Regions from separate parts of the Kitasatospora sp. NPDC057500 genome, predicted to be linked through region 3. Evidence: riboswitches for the same ligand, from Rfam matches in the RefSeq annotation. Region 3 holds a riboswitch; each other region holds the start of a gene.
The links. Region 3 has a riboswitch for cobalamin ahead of ACFU74_RS29155 (HoxN/HupN/NixA family nickel/cobalt transporter). Riboswitches for the same ligand answer to the same signal wherever they lie in the genome.
Positions count from the first base shown of each region.

Region 1: another riboswitch for cobalamin. It lies ahead of ACFU74_RS10175 (hypothetical protein); the one in region 3 lies ahead of ACFU74_RS29155 (HoxN/HupN/NixA family nickel/cobalt transporter).
Region 2: another riboswitch for cobalamin. It lies ahead of ACFU74_RS31640 (cobalamin biosynthesis protein); the one in region 3 lies ahead of ACFU74_RS29155 (HoxN/HupN/NixA family nickel/cobalt transporter).

Region 1 covers NZ_JBHVER010000032.1:46,238-51,334, forward strand. The annotation lists gene hisD (histidinol dehydrogenase) at 1-563, shown strand, start outside; gene ACFU74_RS10170 (ferric reductase-like transmembrane domain-containing protein) at 700-1,686, opposite strand; cobalamin riboswitch at 1,970-2,125, shown strand; gene ACFU74_RS10175 (hypothetical protein) at 2,326-3,225, shown strand; gene ACFU74_RS10180 (cysteine synthase family protein) at 3,222-4,244, shown strand; gene ACFU74_RS10185 (ATP-grasp domain-containing protein) at 4,241-5,097, shown strand, end outside.
Region 2 covers NZ_JBHVER010000222.1:5,707-10,803, reverse strand. The annotation lists gene ACFU74_RS31645 (alpha/beta hydrolase family protein) at 227-1,342, opposite strand; cobalamin riboswitch at 1,510-1,722, shown strand; gene ACFU74_RS31640 (cobalamin biosynthesis protein) at 1,752-2,738, shown strand; gene ACFU74_RS31635 (cobyric acid synthase) at 2,735-4,252, shown strand; gene ACFU74_RS31630 (putative cobaltochelatase) at 4,245-5,097, shown strand, end outside.
Region 3 covers NZ_JBHVER010000181.1:9,034-14,130, forward strand. The annotation lists gene ACFU74_RS29150 (hypothetical protein) at 47-430, opposite strand; gene ACFU74_RS29155 (HoxN/HupN/NixA family nickel/cobalt transporter) at 441-1,583, opposite strand; cobalamin riboswitch at 1,613-1,806, opposite strand; gene ACFU74_RS29160 (ArsR/SmtB family transcription factor) at 1,889-2,263, shown strand; gene ACFU74_RS29165 (hypothetical protein) at 2,316-4,001, shown strand; gene ACFU74_RS29170 (AAA family ATPase) at 4,007-5,097, opposite strand, start outside.

The DNA of each region.
Region 1 (5,097 bases), on a different contig from region 3:
GCCCGGACTCGCCCGCCGTCCTGGTCACCACCAGCGAACGGGTCGCCACCGCCGTGCAGCGGCACATCGAGGAGATCCTGCCCGGGCTGGGGACCGGCGACATCGCCGGCCCCGCCTGGCGCGACCACGGCCAGATCATCCTGGCCGAGGACCTCGACGAGGCCTACCGCATCGCCGACGCCTTCGCCTACGAGCACGTCCAGGTCCTCACCGAGAACCCCCGCGAGGCCCTGGACAGGATGCACACCTACGGCGCCCTCTTCCTCGGAGAGGGCACCTGCGTGTCCTACGGGGACAAGGTCATCGGCACCAACCACGTCCTGCCGACCCGCGGCGCGGCCCGCTACACCGGCGGGCTGTGGGTGGGCATGTACCTGCGCACCGTCACGTACCAGGAGGTCCGCGACCCGAAGTCGTCAGCCGCGCTCGGGGAGTTGTGCGGCCGCGCCGCCCGCGTCGAGCTCTTCGAGGGGCACGCCCGCTCGGGCGACGTCCGTGCCGCCAAGTACGCCGGCGCCCCGCTGGCGTGGACCGACCACTACGCGGGTGCGGACCGCGCCTGACCGTCCAACGGCTCCCCCGCCCTACGCGTCCTCGGCCGGGCCGGCCGAGCGTGCACGTCCGGGCCCGTCGAACCGAGCCCGCCGAACCGGCTCGCGCGCCGGCCCGCCGGTCGGCGGCGCCCACGCGGACGGCGGCTCACCCGGTGCCGTCGGCCTGCCCGGCCGAGGCCGGCGGCGCCGGCGGACGCGCCCGCCCGCCGTCGTGACGGGACGCCGCCACCGCGATCAGGCCGACCACGACGGCCGCCACGGCCACCCGTCCGAGCGCCCGCGCCACCCAGGCCGGCAGCGACCGGACTCCGCCGCGCCCCGGCGCCCCCAGCCGCTCGGCCCGCCGGGCCGGCCGCATCAGACGGACCAACAGCAGGACGGCGAGCGGGACTTGAAGCAGCCACAGGACGGTGCGCGGCCACTCGCCGAACCACACGTTGGTCCCGTAGAGCAGGGTGTGCCAGACGCTCAGCACGTAGACGACGAGCACGAAGCGGTGCAGTCGGCGCCAGGTGTTCGGCCCGAACCGGTGCCGCACGTAGAACAGCAGGCCGAGCGGCACGGCCAGGTAGAGCGCACCCTGCCCGAGCGGGATGGCGATCCGGCCGGTGCCGGAGTCGTACCAGCCGGGCACGAAGGTGTCGGCGAACCCCGACCAGAGCCGGTCGCCCCACGCCGACTCGGCCTCGTAGCGCACGAGTTCGGCCGCGAACATCAGCGCGTGCGCGAACATCAGGGCCGTCGTGGTCAGGCTCGTCGTGCGGTGCCAGCGCTCCAGGGTCTGCCGGGCGACCGGCAGCCGGCCGGGCCGCGGCCCGGACAGCAGCAGCCCGAGCACCACCGTCCCCCAGGCCCACAGCAGCCCCGACCAGCCGAACGCCTGGCTCAGCAGGTACATCCAGTACGTGCCGGCGTCGTCCATGAACGGCATGACCCCGACCGTCGCCGAGGTGCCCGCCTCCATCCGGACGTACAGCAGCACGAACACCGCCGCGGTGACGCCGACCGCCGCGCTCGCGTCGGGCAGCGCGGCCCGCAGGTCGGCGCGGAGGGCGATGCGTTCGGCGGGCCGCCTCCCGGCGGCGGGCCGGGCGTCCGGACCGTCGACCCCCGGTGTCGTCTCAGGCAGCATCGTGGACCTTCCGGAACGGCGGGACACCGCTTGACGGTGTACAGCAGACGATGGGTCGAACAAGTGTGGCGGAGGGGTTCCGGCTTGCCGAGCCCGTATCCGGCCAGAGTGACACGTGGACCGACGGCCCTTCCGCCGCAGCGTCCCGACGCCCCGGCCCGCCGAACGACGGCATTCGGACAACCGTCCGCACGTGCCCTGCCACCGGAGCGCACGCCCCCGTATGCTGATGCCCGCAGCCGGTTCGCGCCTCCCGACCGACCGGACTTCGGCGGCGCGACGCAAGAGGGAACCCGGTGGGAAACCGGGACTGTCCCGCAGCGGTGAGTGGGAACGAAAGCCGTCAACAGCACTGGGCCTGGCTCCGCCCCGGCCCGGGAAGCGACGGCCGGTAGGTGTGTGCCGTCCCCGGCGCACCGGCCCACGAGTCCGAAGACCTGCCGCTGCGCCCGCACCCCCACGTGCGGGCTGTGCACGGTGACCTCGTGGACTGGGTCGGCGGTACGGACGGCTGCGCGGCGTGCGACGACGCGCCGTGCCCTCCTCCTCCGGGTCGTGACGCGGGGCTCGGAACGAGGAGGAGGACGTGTCCGTGACCGCGCGAGTTCCACCCGCCCGCACCGGGCGCCGACCGGCGCGATGGTGACCCCCACCGGAGGGGCCCGGCCCGCCCCGCCGCCGGGCGGCACGGTCTCCGGTGTCTGCCACGGCACCCTGGGCGAGCTGTACCAGGGACCGCTGTGCGCATCCTCCCGCCCCGACATCGCGGTGGTGTCGTTCCCCGTCGACCGCCACTCCTGGGTGCACTTCACCCCGGGGACGGACCCGCCGGGCCCGCTGCCGCTCGGGACGAAGGCCGCGACGGCGGCCCGGCTGTTCCTGGAGCGCTTCGGGCTGACCCTGCCGCCGGGCCGCTGGTGCGTGCACTCCGACCTCACCGTCGGGGTGGGGATGGCGAGTTCGACCGCCGACATCGTGGCGACGCTGCGCTGCCTGTTCCGGATCTTCGCGCTGCCGTACGACACCGGGGTGGTGCTCGCCGTGCTGCGCGAGATCGAGCGGGCCGACAGCGTCTTCCTCGACGAGTTCGCCCTGCACCTGAGCGGCCGGCACCGGGTGGTGCGGCGGCTGGGCACCGACATCGGCTTCCACACCGCGTACATCACCGAGCCCGGGACGGTGGACACCGCCGCCGTCACCGACCTGCTGCTCGGGCACTACCGGCGCCACGGCGAGGAGTACCGGCGCTGCCTGGCCGGCCTGCTGAAGGGCTTCGCCGCGGGCGACCCGGCCGCCGTCGCGCGGACGGCCACGGTGAGCGCCGCGCTCTCCCAACAGGTGCTCCCCAAGGCCACGTTCGACGCGCTGCTCACCCACCGCGAGGAGTTCGGCGCCGACGGGATCTTCGTCGCCCACACCGGCTGCCTGATCGGCTACCTGCTCCCCGGACGCCCCGACGCCGCGCTCAAGTCGGACCTGTCCGCGTTCTTCCACTCGCTCGGCCACCAGTGTTCCTTCGCCCAAGGAGGCTACAGGTGATACACCCCCACATCGCCGACGCCCTGAAGGTCCCCGATCTCGTCCGGCTCGCCGACGGCCTCGTGCTGGTCCGGTTCGAGTCGATGAAGATCTACTCGGCGCTCGCCGCCGTCCGCCACCTGCTGGAGCGCGGCACCGTCCGCCCCGGGCAGACCCTGGTGGACAGTTCCAGCGGCATCTACGCCTACGCGCTGGCGCTCGCCTGCCACCGGCACGGCATGCGCTGCCACATCGTCGCCTCCACCACCGTCGACGCCACCACCCGCGCCCAGTTGGAGATCCTCGGCGCCGCCGTGGAGCAGGTCGTGCCCTCCCGCGACCTCAAACTGGACCAGGAGCTGCGGGTGCGGCGGGTGCGCGAGCTGCTCGCCGCGCACCCGGACTGGCACTGGATGCGGCAGTACCACGACGACGTCCACTACCTCGGCTACCACGAGGTCGCCGACCGGATCACGGCCGCCTTCCCCGGCGCCGCGCTGACCGTCGTCGGCGGCGTCGGCTCCGGTGCCTCGACCGGCGGGGTGGCGACCCGGCTGCGCGCCTTCGACCCGTCGGTGCGACTGGTCGGCGTACAGCCCTTCGGCAGCGTCACCTTCGGCAGCCAGGGACACCACGACCCGGAGGCGATCATCGCCGGGATCGGCTCGTCCATCGCCTTCGACAACGTCCGCCACCACCTCTACGACGGCATCCACTGGCTGGACTTCACCCACGCCATGGCGGGCACCGTCGCCCTGCTGCGCGACCACGCCGTCTTCGCCGGGCTGTCCACCGGGGCCGGCTACCTGGCCGCGTGCTACGAGAAGCGCCGCCACCCCGACCGCCTGCACCTGGTGATCGGTGCCGACACCGGCCACCGCTACGTCGAGCGCGTCTTCGCCCGGCACGCCGAAGCCCCCGACCCGGCCGCGCTGAAACCGGTCGAGGTCTCCGCCCCCGAGGAGATGTCCATGCCCTGGTCCACGATGGCCTGGCGGCGCACCGCGTGCCCCCCGCACGGGAACGAGCGGGCGGCATGAGCGTCGTCTGCCTGGAATCGCTCACCTTCGGCCTCGGCCACCTGGTGCGGGCCGCCGACGCGCTCGGCGAGCGGCTGACCCTGCTCACCCGCGACCGGTCCTACTACGCCTACGAGTTGGAACGGCTGCCGGCGCACGCGCTGGACGTCGTGGAGACCGACACCTTCGACGTGGACGGGCTCACCGCGCTGCTGGAGCGCTCCCCCCGGCCGCGCGGCCTGATCAGCTCCACCGACACCTGGACGCTGGTCGCCGCCGAACTCGCCGAACGGCTCGGCCTGCCCGGTCTCGACCCGGCCGTACTGCGGCTGACCCGCGACAAGTCGGCGGTGCGCCGCCGGCTGTGCGAGGCCGGGCTGAGCCGCGGCCGGGCGGTGCCGGTCACCGGAGCCGGCCCGGAGGCGGTGGCGGCACTCCTCAAGGAGCCCGGCCTGCCCGCCGTCCTCAAGGACACCGCGGGCACCGGCAGCCAGAACGTCTGGCTGGTGCGCGACCCGGCCGAGCTGGACGCCGTCCTCGCCGAGGCCGCCGGGCGGGAGTTGCGCGGCCGGCTGTTCGCCGAACCGTACTTCGGCGGGCCGGTGTACAGCGCCGAGACGCTCGGCTGGGACGGCCGGACCAGGCTGCTGGGCGTCTCCAGCAGGCTGATGTCCCCCGAGCCGTACTTCCGGGAGGAGATCACGGCGTTCCCGGTGGCGTTCCCGCAGCCGCGCCGCGCCGCGCTGGAGCGGTGGCTCGGCGACGTCCTCGCCGCCGTCGGCTACACCGACCGCTTCGCGCACGTGGAGTTCGTGCTGACCGCCGACGGCCCGGAGGTCGTCGAGATCAACCCGCGGATCGGCGGCGCGCTGGT
Region 2 (5,097 bases), on a different contig from region 3:
TCGCGCGGATTCCGAGACGTCACGTCGAGCAGTCTTCCCCTTGTACCGGCCATCTGTCACATCCGGTTGTCCGCGCGGGGCGGGCGGGGGGCGCGGGGGGCTCGACAAGATCGGGCAACAGAGGCCAAACCGGCTGGCTTGATCTTTGTGGCGGGTCCATGCCAGGTGGAACCGGGTGTGCCGCGGGTTCCGGACGCGACGGGGGTGAGTGCGGGGCGTAAGGGGGTCAGCAGAACGGGGTGAGCCAGCGGCGCAGGGTCTCGGCGTAGCGGTCCGGGGCGGTGTTCCAGAGGGCCGCGTGGTCACCCCCGGGGAAGGCCTGGAGGTTGACGACGTCCGGGCGGCGGCGGGCGAGGCGCTCGGCGGCGGCGAACGGGGCCACCGGGTCGTCGGGGCCGTGCAGCACCAGGGTGGGCACGCGCAGGTCGGCGCCCTCGGCGAGGCGGGCGAAGTCGGCCAGATCCACGCCGGTGCGGCCCTGGGCGGCGAGCGCGCCGAGTTCGGCGGCCGCGCCCCGGAAGCCGGAGCGGGCGGTGGCCCGGCGGGCGGTGGCCGGCCAGTCCAGCACCGGCGAGTCCAGGACCAGGCTGCTGATCGAGGAGGCGAGGTCCGAGCGGGCGGCGGTGTGCAGGGCCATCGTGGCGCCGAGCGACCAGCCGTAGAGGACGACCCGGCCCGCGCCGGCGTCCAGGGCGGTGCGCACCGCCGCCTCGACGTCCCGCCACTCCGTCTCGCCGAAGTGGCCGAGGCCGTCCGGGGAGGCCGGGGCGCCCGCGTCGCCGCGGTAGGTGACGGCCAGCGCGGGCAGGCCGAGGCGTTGCAGCTCCGGGAGGACCGGCAGGGTCTGCGACCGGTCGGCGTCGGGGCCGTGCACCAGGACCACCCAGGTGCCGCGCTTGCCGTCCAGGCGCCAGGCGGGCATCGCGCCCAGCTCGCCCTCCACGGCGGTGTCGGCGAACGGCAGGCCGAGCGCCCGGGCCGGGTCTCCGAGGTGGACGCGCGGGGTGAAGCGGACCTCGGTGCCGGGGGCGAGGGTGCCGTGGTCGGCGCGCACCAGGCGCCGGGTGACGTCTTTCCCGTCGAGGTCGAGGACCTCCTCGACCACCGCGTGGCCGTCCTCGCCCCACTCGACGGCCCAGCGGCCCGGGCGCTCGCTCGCCTCGGTGCGGGTGAAGGTGGCCCGACCGGCGCCGAGAGCGCGCACCAGCACCGGGCCGGTCCGGGCGCGGTCCCTCCCGGCCGGGCGGACCATCCGCTCGGACGCCCGGCGGCCGATCACCAGGACGGCGGCCCCGGTGCCGACGGCGGCGGCCGCCACGGTGGCCGCGATTCCCCAACGCATACTCGCTCCCCGCTGCTCGGTGTCTGGCTCGGTCTCTGGACCCACCCCTCAGTCCACTCGCGCGGGCGGGGGGAAGCCAGCAGGACACGGCCGTCCGGGTAGTTCCGGGAGGAAAGTCACACAGGTCCGCCGGGGTGGCCCGGCGTGTGACCAACACCCTCCACGACCTCGGTTGACTCCCGGTTCGGGCCCGTGATGGGATCCTTCAGCCAATACGGAGGCATGCAGAGGAAGCCGGTGCGAGTCCGGCGCGGTCCCGCCACTGTCACCGGGGAGCACGACCGGAACACGCCACGGCGGGCCGTCAGAAGCCGCTGGAAGGCCCGGATCGCGCGTCCGACCCGGAAGCCAGGAGACTCTCGCCCCCGGTTCGTCGATCCAGGGCGCGGACCCTGAGTGAGGACACGCGATGCTGCGCCCTGCCGTGCGCCCGCTGGGCCGGGCCGCCGCCTTCGGCGCCGGCGCCGTCGCCGGCTACCTGGCCGACGCCCGGTTCGCCGACCCGCGCCGCGGCCACCCGGTGGCCGGCTTCGGCTCCGCCGCCGGCCGGCTGGAGCGCCTCCTGTGGCGCGACCACCGCGCCGCCGGAACCGCCTTCACCGCCCTGGCCGTGGGCACGGTCGCGGCCGGCGCGCTCGCCGCCGACCGGCTGCTGGCCCGCCGTCCGATCGGCCGGGCCGCCCTGGCCGCCGCCGCGACCTGGACCGTGCTCGGCGGCACCTCGCTGACCCGGGAGGCCCGCACCGTCGGCCGCTCGCTGGCGGCGGGCGACCTGACGGCGGCCCGGGAGCGGCTGCCGCACCTGTGCGGACGCGACCCGAGCACGCTGGACGAGCAGCAGCTGGCCCGCGCGGTCGTCGAGTCGGTGGCCGAGAACACCGCCGACGCCGTGGTCAACGCCCTGGTCTGGGGCGGTGTCGCCGGCACGCCCGGCCTGCTGGCGTTCCGCGCGGTGAACACCCTGGACGCGATGGTCGGTCACCGCTCCCCCCGCTACGCCCGGTTCGGCTGGGCCTCGGCGCGGCTGGACGACCTGGCCGGCTGGCCGGGCGCGCGGCTGACCGCACTGCTGGCGGTGGCCGCCGCCCCCGAACCGCGCACCGCCTGGCGGGTCTGGCGGCGCGACGGCTCGGCGCACCCCAGCCCGAACGCCGGTCAGGCCGAGTCCGCCTTCGCGGGCGCGGTGGGCGTGCGCCTCGGCGGGACGCTGAGGTACGGCGCGAGGGTGGAGCACCGTCCCGTGCTGGGCGGGGAGCTGCGGCCGGTCGGGGTCGACGACATCGAACGCGCCTGTGTGCTCTCCCGGCGGGTGAGCGCGCTGGCCCTGGGTACGACCGTCGCCGGGCACCTGCTGCTCCGGGCGGCACTGATCAGGAATCGGAGGGGTGGGGCATGAGCAAGGCGCTGCTGGTCGCCGGGACGACCTCGGACGCCGGCAAGAGCGTGGTCACCGCGGGCATCTGCCGCTGGCTGGCCCGGCAGGGCGTCGCGGTCGCGCCGTTCAAGGCGCAGAACATGTCGCTGAACTCCTTCGTCACCGCCGACGGCGCCGAGATCGGCCGCGCGCAGGCGATGCAGGCGCAGGCGGCCCGGGTGGAGCCGGAGGCGGCGATGAACCCGGTGCTGCTCAAGCCGGGCGCCGACGGCCGCAGCCAGGTGGTGCTGCTGGGCCGGCCGGTCGCCGAGGTCGGCGCGCTGGACTACCGCGAGCGCAAGCCGGTGCTGCTGGAGCGCGCCCTGGAGTGCCTGGCGGACCTGCGCCGGCGCTTCGACGTGGTGGTCTGCGAGGGCGCGGGATCGCCCGCCGAGATCAACCTGCGCGACCGCGACATCGCCAACATGGGCCTGGCCACCGCCGCCGGGCTGCCGGTCGTCGTGGTCGGCGACATCGACCGCGGTGGCGTCTTCGCGGCGATGTACGGGACGCTGGCACTGCTGTCGGCGGAGGACCAGCGGCACGTGGCGGGCTGGTTCGTCAACAAGTTCCGCGGCGACGCGCGGCTGCTCGCCCCCGGCCTGGAGATGCTGCGCGAGCTGACCGGCCGTCCGGTGCTCGGCACCCTGCCGATGCTGGCGGACCTGTGGCTGGACGCCGAGGACTCGCTCGACCTGTCCACCGTCGTCGACCGGACGGCCGCGCGCGGCCCGCTCGGCGCGGACGTGCTGCGGGTGGCGGTGCTGCGCTTCCCCCGGCTGTCCAACTTCACCGACCTGGACGCCCTCGCCCAGGAGCCCGGGGTGCTGGTCCGCTGGGCCACCCGCCCGGAGGAGCTGGCCGACGCCGACCTCGTCGTGCTGCCCGGCACCCGGGCCACCGTCGCGGACCTCGCCTGGCTGCGCGAGCGCGGCCTGGAACCGGTGCTCAAGGCGCGGGCGGCGGCCGGGCGGCCGCTGCTCGGCGTCTGCGGCGGCTACCAGATGCTGGCGCACTCGATCGTGGACGAGGTCGAGTCGAAGGCGGGCGCGGTGGACGGCCTCGGGCTGCTGCCGGCCCGGGTGCGGTTCGGCGCCGGGAAGGTGCTCGCCCGTCCCGTCGGCGAGGCGTTCGGGGAGCGGGTCGAGGGCTACGAGATCCACCACGGCGTCGTCACGGTGGAGGGGGGCGAACCCTTCCTCGACGGGTGCCGGGCGGGCCAGGTGTGGGGGACCACCTGGCACGGCGCGCTGGAGAACGACGGCTTCCGGCGCGCGCTGCTGCGGGAGGTCGCGGCGGCCGCCGGCCGGGCGTTCGTCCCCGCGCCGGACACCTCGTTCGCGGCCGCGCGGGAGGCCCGGCTGGACCGGCTGGGCGAACTGATCGAGGAGCACGCGGACACCGACGCGTTGTGGAAGCTGATCGAGGGCGGGGTACCGGCGGCCGGATCGCTGCCGTTCCTGGCGCCCGGGGCCCCTGGGAGCATGCATGAGTGACGTCCGTTATCCGTTCACCGCGATCGTCGGCATGGCCGACCTGCGGCTCGGCCTGCTGCTGAACGCCGTCTCCCCGGCGGTCGGCGGGGTGCTGGTGCGCGGCGAGAAGGGCACCGCCAAATCGACCATGGTGCGGGCGCTGGCCGGGCTGCTGCCGTCCATCACCGCCGTCGACGGCTGCCGCTTCGCCTGCGACCCGGCGGCGCCGGACCCGCAGTGCCCGGACGGCGCGCACGCCGGAGCGCCCGGCTCCGCGCGCCCGGCCCGGCTGGTCGAACTGCCGGTCGGCGTGTCCGAGGACCGGATCGTCGGCTCGCTGGACCTGGAGCGGGCGCTCGCCGAGGGCGTCAAGGCGTACGAGCCGGGCCTGCTCGCCCAGGCGCACCGCGGGGTGCTCTACATCGACGAGGTGAACCTGCTCCAGGACCACGTGGTGGACCTGCTGCTGGACGCCGCCGCGATGGGCCGCTCCTACGTCGAGCGCGAGGGCGTCTCGGTGCGGCACGCGGCGCGCTTCCTGCTGGTCGGCACCATGAACCCGGAGGAGGGCGAGCTGCGGCCGCAGCTGCTCGACCGGTTCGGCCTGACGGTGGAGATCGCCGCGACCAGGGAGCCGGTGGAGCGCGCCGAGGTGGTGCGCCGGCGGCTCGCCTACGACGCCGACCCGGCCGGCTTCGCCGCCCGCTTCGCCGAGGAGGAGCGGGCGCTGGCGGCGCGGATCACCGCCGCGCGGGAACTGCTCGCGGCGGTGGAGCTGACCGACACGGCGCTGCGCCAGATCACCGCCGTCTGCGCGGCCTTCGAGGTGGACGGGCTGCGCGCGGACATCGTGATGGCCCGCACCG
Region 3 (5,097 bases):
CACCGTGATCCGTTCGGCCTTCGCCCCGGGCCACCCGTCCCGCGGGTCAGCCGGCCAGGTTCGTCCAAACCACCGCCGGCCCGAGCTGGGCCGCCAGCAGCAGCAGCCAGAATCGCGCCCCGCCGGAACCCCATCGACGCGCCGCGAGCCGGTTCACGACGGCGGCGGCCAGCAGGTACGGGAGGAGGGGCACCAGCGCCACGACGAGCGCCAGTCCCGCACCGTCGTTCGTGTTGTACGGATCAGCGGTGGTCCAGCCGAACCGGGCGAACACGAAGTCGGAGAGGAACCTCCAGGTGAACCAGTACGGGAGCACGCCGACCACCCCCAACGGGAGGTTGACGAGTACCGCCGCGAGCGGCGCCGGCATCCGGCGCCCGCCCTCGTGCGCCGCCAGGTGATCGGCGAACTCCCCATCGGCAAACGACATGTGACCGACCCTACAGCTTGCGTGCAGGCACCTGCTCCGCGCCGCCGGTGGGCCCGGGGGTCCACTTCTTCTCCACGCCGGCGAGGCGCCAGTAGGCGATGGCGGCGGCCCAGACGACCACGAAGAGGCCGACGATCGCGTAGCCGACGTTGTCCAGGGAGATCTCGGCGATCCAGCCGGTCACCGGGTCGGTGAGGTCGAGCTTCTCGTGGAGGACGCCGACCAGTTCGATGGTGCCGATGATGAAGGCGACCGCGATGGACAGGCCGGTGATGGTCAGGTTGTAGTACACCTTGCGGACCGGGTTGGAGAACGCCCACTGGTAGGCGAAGTTCATGAAGGTGCCGTCCAGGGTGTCGAACAGGCTCATGCCGGCCGCGAACAGCAGCGGCAGGCAGACGATCGCGTACCAGGGCAGGCCGGAGGCGGCGCCGGAGCCGGCCATCACCATCAGGGTGACCTCGGTCGCGGTGTCGAAGCCCAGGCCCAGCACCATGCCGACCGGGAACATCTGGCCGGGCCGGGTGATCGAGCGGGTGGCCCGGTTCAGGACGCGGGCCAGCAGGCCGCGGGAGTTCAGGTGCTCCTCCAGCTCGGCCTCGTCGAACCGGTCGGCCCGCATCGAGCGGAACACCCTGAGGATGCCGAACAGCGCGGCCAGGTTGAGCGCGCCGATCAGGTAGAGGAAGACGCCGGAGGCCGAGGTGCCGACCACGCCCAGCCACTGGTGGGTGGTGGAGTCGTCGTCCATCAGGGTGTTGGCCAGCTGGGCACCGCCCGCCACCAGGGCGGCCATCAGCACCACCATCGAGGAGTGGCCGAGGGCGAACCAGAAGCCCACCGAGACGGGGCGCTTGCCGTCCGCCATCAGCTTGCGGGTGGTGTTGTCGATCACCGCGATGTGGTCGGCGTCGAAGGCGTGCCGCATGCCGAGGGTGTAGGCGGTGATGCCCAGGCCCACCCCGAAGACCTGGGTGCCCACCGCGTACTCCTCCGGTGCGACCAGGAAGATCAGCGTGCCGAACGCCACCACGTGCATGGCGAGGATCACGGCCATCAGTCCGGCGGTGCGGACGGTGTCCTCACGGCGCCAGCGGAAGGCGGGCAGGGCGGCGGGCGGCGCCGCGGCGGCGGCGGTTTCGGGCAGGGTCATGCGGATCACGCTCCAGCACCTCGTGGAATGACTTCGTGAGATGCCGCGGCCGGTCTCCTGGCTGACGGGGCTCCCGTACCCGCCTTCCCAAGCGCGCGAGGCGCCCAGTGGCGTCGTGGGTACGGACACTCTCCCCCGATCACAGTGGCGAGGGCCGCTCCGGACTGGGACCCCTGAGGGTCCGTCACCGGTCTTCCCGAGCACCACGGCGGGCAACACCGTAGGGGCCCGGGGCGACCCATGCAAGGCTGCGCACCTACGCAGGTGTTCAGGATCACAACCTCCCGCCTGCCAGAATGGGCCGTATGCATCTCGTACCGGCCGACCGCGCGGGCCACCGCACCATCGACGGCCACCGGGTCTGCGAGGCCATCGCCGCGATCGGGGACACCGCCCACGTCCGCGCCTGGGCCGACCGGTTCGCCCTGCTCGCCGACCCCGGCAGGCTCGCCCTCCTGCTCGCCCTGCACCGCACCGGCCCGCTCGCCGTCACCGACCTCGCCGTCGCCACCGGCATGCGCGACCCCGCCGTCTCCCAGGCGCTGCGCCTGCTCCGGACGGCCGGGGTGGTGGCGGGCGAGAAGGAGGGGCGCGTGGTGCGCTACCGGCTCGTGGACGCCACCCTGCGCCCCCTGCTCGACCAGTGCGCCGGTGACGCGCCCGCCGTGGCGGCCGGCTGACCCCCCGTCCGGACATCGCGCCAGGACGGAACCCGTTCAGTACGATCATGGTGTGCTGAACCGCCGCCGGCTCCGGACCCGGCCCGACGACGACCGCTGGGACACCCGGCCCGTCCGGGCCCGCGTCCTCGCGGTGGCCCGCACCCTCACCTCCGCCACCCGGGTCCTGGACGTCCTCACCCTGCTGCGCGAGCAGGACGGCATCGGCATCGCCGTCACCGTCAACCCCGGCTCCGCGTTCGCCGCCGGCCTCGACGACTACCTCCGCGCCCAGCCCGGCCTCACCGTGCTGCCCTGGCGCGACGCCGTCCGCCGGCCGTTCGACCTCGCCGTCGCCTGCGCCGTCCACGCCTCGATGCACCGGCTGCGCGCACCCCTGGTCGTCCTGCCGCACGGCGCCGGCTACAACCGCCTGGTACCCGAGTCCACCGGCGACACGGTGACCGCCGCCGGCCTCTCCCGGCGCGAACTCACCCACCGCGGACGGGTCTTCCCCGCCGTCATCGGCCTCTCCCACCGCGAACAGTTCGAACGCCTGCGGGCCGCCTGCCCCGAGGCGCTGCCCCGCGCCCGCGAGGTCGGCGACCCCTGCTTCGACCGGATGCTCGCCGGCCTCGCCGCCCGCGACGGCCACCGGGCCGCCCTCGGCGCCGTCGACGGCCGCCGCCTCGTCGTGGTCAACTCCACCTGGAGCGAGCACTCGTTACTCGGCCGCCACCCCGGCCTGCCGCTGCGGCTGGTCGGACAACTGCCCGCCGACGAGTACACCGTCGCCGTCGTCCTGCACCCCAACGTCTGGGCCCGGCACGACCCGCGCGCCCTGCTCGCCGCCGCCGAACGCTCCGGCCTGCGGCTGGTCCCGCCGCACCAGGGCTGGCAGGCCACCCTGATCGCCGCCGACTGCGTGATCGGCGACCACGGCTCGGTCACCTTCTACGGCGCCGCCCTCGAACGCCGCACCCTGCTGGTCGCCACCGGGGCCGCCGAACTCGACCCCCGCTCCCCCAGCTACGCCTTCGGCCAGGCCGCCCCGGCCCTCGACCCCGACGGCGACCTGCTCGGCCAGCTCGAACGGGCGATGGCCGGCCAGGACCCTGCCGCCCTGCGCCCGATCACCGACCGCTCGCTCGGCCGGCGCGGGGAGTCCGCCCGGGTGCTGCGCGACCTCCTGCTCTCCTACCTGCCCGGCATCGAGGAACCGCCCGACGACCCCCAGCCCCTGCCCTACCCCCGACCGGTCCCGCTCGCCGCCGAACCGCCCACCGCCTACGACATCGTGGCCACCGGCGAGGGCACCGACGTTCACCTGCGCCGCTACCCCGTCGGCCCCGGCCACCACGCCCCGCGCGGGTTCCACGCGGTCGCCGCCGACGAGCCCCGCCTCGCCCTGCGGCACACCGCCGAGGTCCTGGCCCGCACCGAGACCGACGCCGAGCAGCCCGCCGAGCGCTGGCTCGCCGCCACCGCCGCCGAACTCCCCGGCCTCGCCGTCGCCGCGGCCGCCCTCGGCCCGGCCCACCACCTGCTGCGGCTGCCCACCGGCCTGCTGCTGGAGGCCCACGCCGAACGCCCCTGGGGCGCCCCCGCGCCCCGCCTCGACCCGCTCCTGCTCGGCTCCGCCGTCGCCCACTGGCTGACCACCCCCGGCGCCCGGGCGGCCGACCTCACCCGGCACCCCCTCATCCTGCACACCGGCCCCCGCCGCATCACGGTCACCTTCACCGCCCGGCCGGACTGACCCGCTCAGTGCCCCCGCAGCTCCCGCAGCCGGGCGCGGTTGCGGTCGGCCAGCGCCGCGTCCCCCAGCTCCTCCGCCAGTTCGACGAGCAGCTCCCGGGCCGCCTCCTCCTTCCGCGGCTGGCCCAGCTCCCGCGCCAGCCCGGCGCTCCGCCGCGCCGCGTCGACCGCCGACGGCAGCCGGCGCAGTGCCCGCTCGGCCCGGGCCTCGACCAGCGGCAGCCGCATCAGCATCGGCGCGTCGCCCTCCCGCCCGGCCAGCTCGGCCGCCTCCCCCAGCACGGCCAGCGCCTCCTCCGCCCGCCCGGCGGCCACCAGGGCCTGGGCGAGGTTGTAGCCCTGCACCACCACGCCGTGCGGGTCGCCCGCGTTGGCCTCCCGGGCCAGCGTGAACAGCTCCACGGCCCGCTCCGGCCGCCCGTCGGCCAGGCAGAGCAGGCCGTCCGTCTCCCACAGCACACCGGCCAGCCGCGGTTCGTCCACCTCCGGCAGCAGCGCCGCCGCGGACGCCAGCTGCTCGGCGGCGAGCGGGTACTCGGCACGCTCGTAGTAGGCCCGCCCGAGCTGGTTGCGCATCCGGATCACCGCGTCCGGCCGGTTGTCCCACTGCGCCGCCTCGATGCCGAGCAGATGGCTCTCCACCCAGTCCCCGTAGTGCTTGCGCCCGTGGTAGAGCGGCCAGAGCGACTCGCACAGCCGCCACACCTCGCCGTGCCACCCCTGCTCGGCGGCGGCCCGGACGGCGCCCAGCAGGTTCGCCCGCTCGCTCTGCAGCCACTCCAGCGCGTCCGGCCGCGACGCGAAACCGGGCAGCGCCGGGGCGTCGGGGCTCTCCTGGAGGCGGAAACGGTCGCCGATCGCCCGGTCGGCCAGTGCCGCGCGGCACCGGTAGTAGCCCACGACCCGGGCCAGCAGCTCCAGCCGTCCCGGCAGCTCGCGGACCGTTCCCGCCGCGTGCAGCCGGACCAGGTCGTGGGCGCGGTAGCGGCGCTCCGGCCCGTCCTCCGCGACGTCGTCCAGCAGGTGCGCCGAACGCAGCTCCGCCAGGCCGTCCGCGGCCCTCGGCACGCCGACCGCCCCGGCCAGCTCGGCGGAGA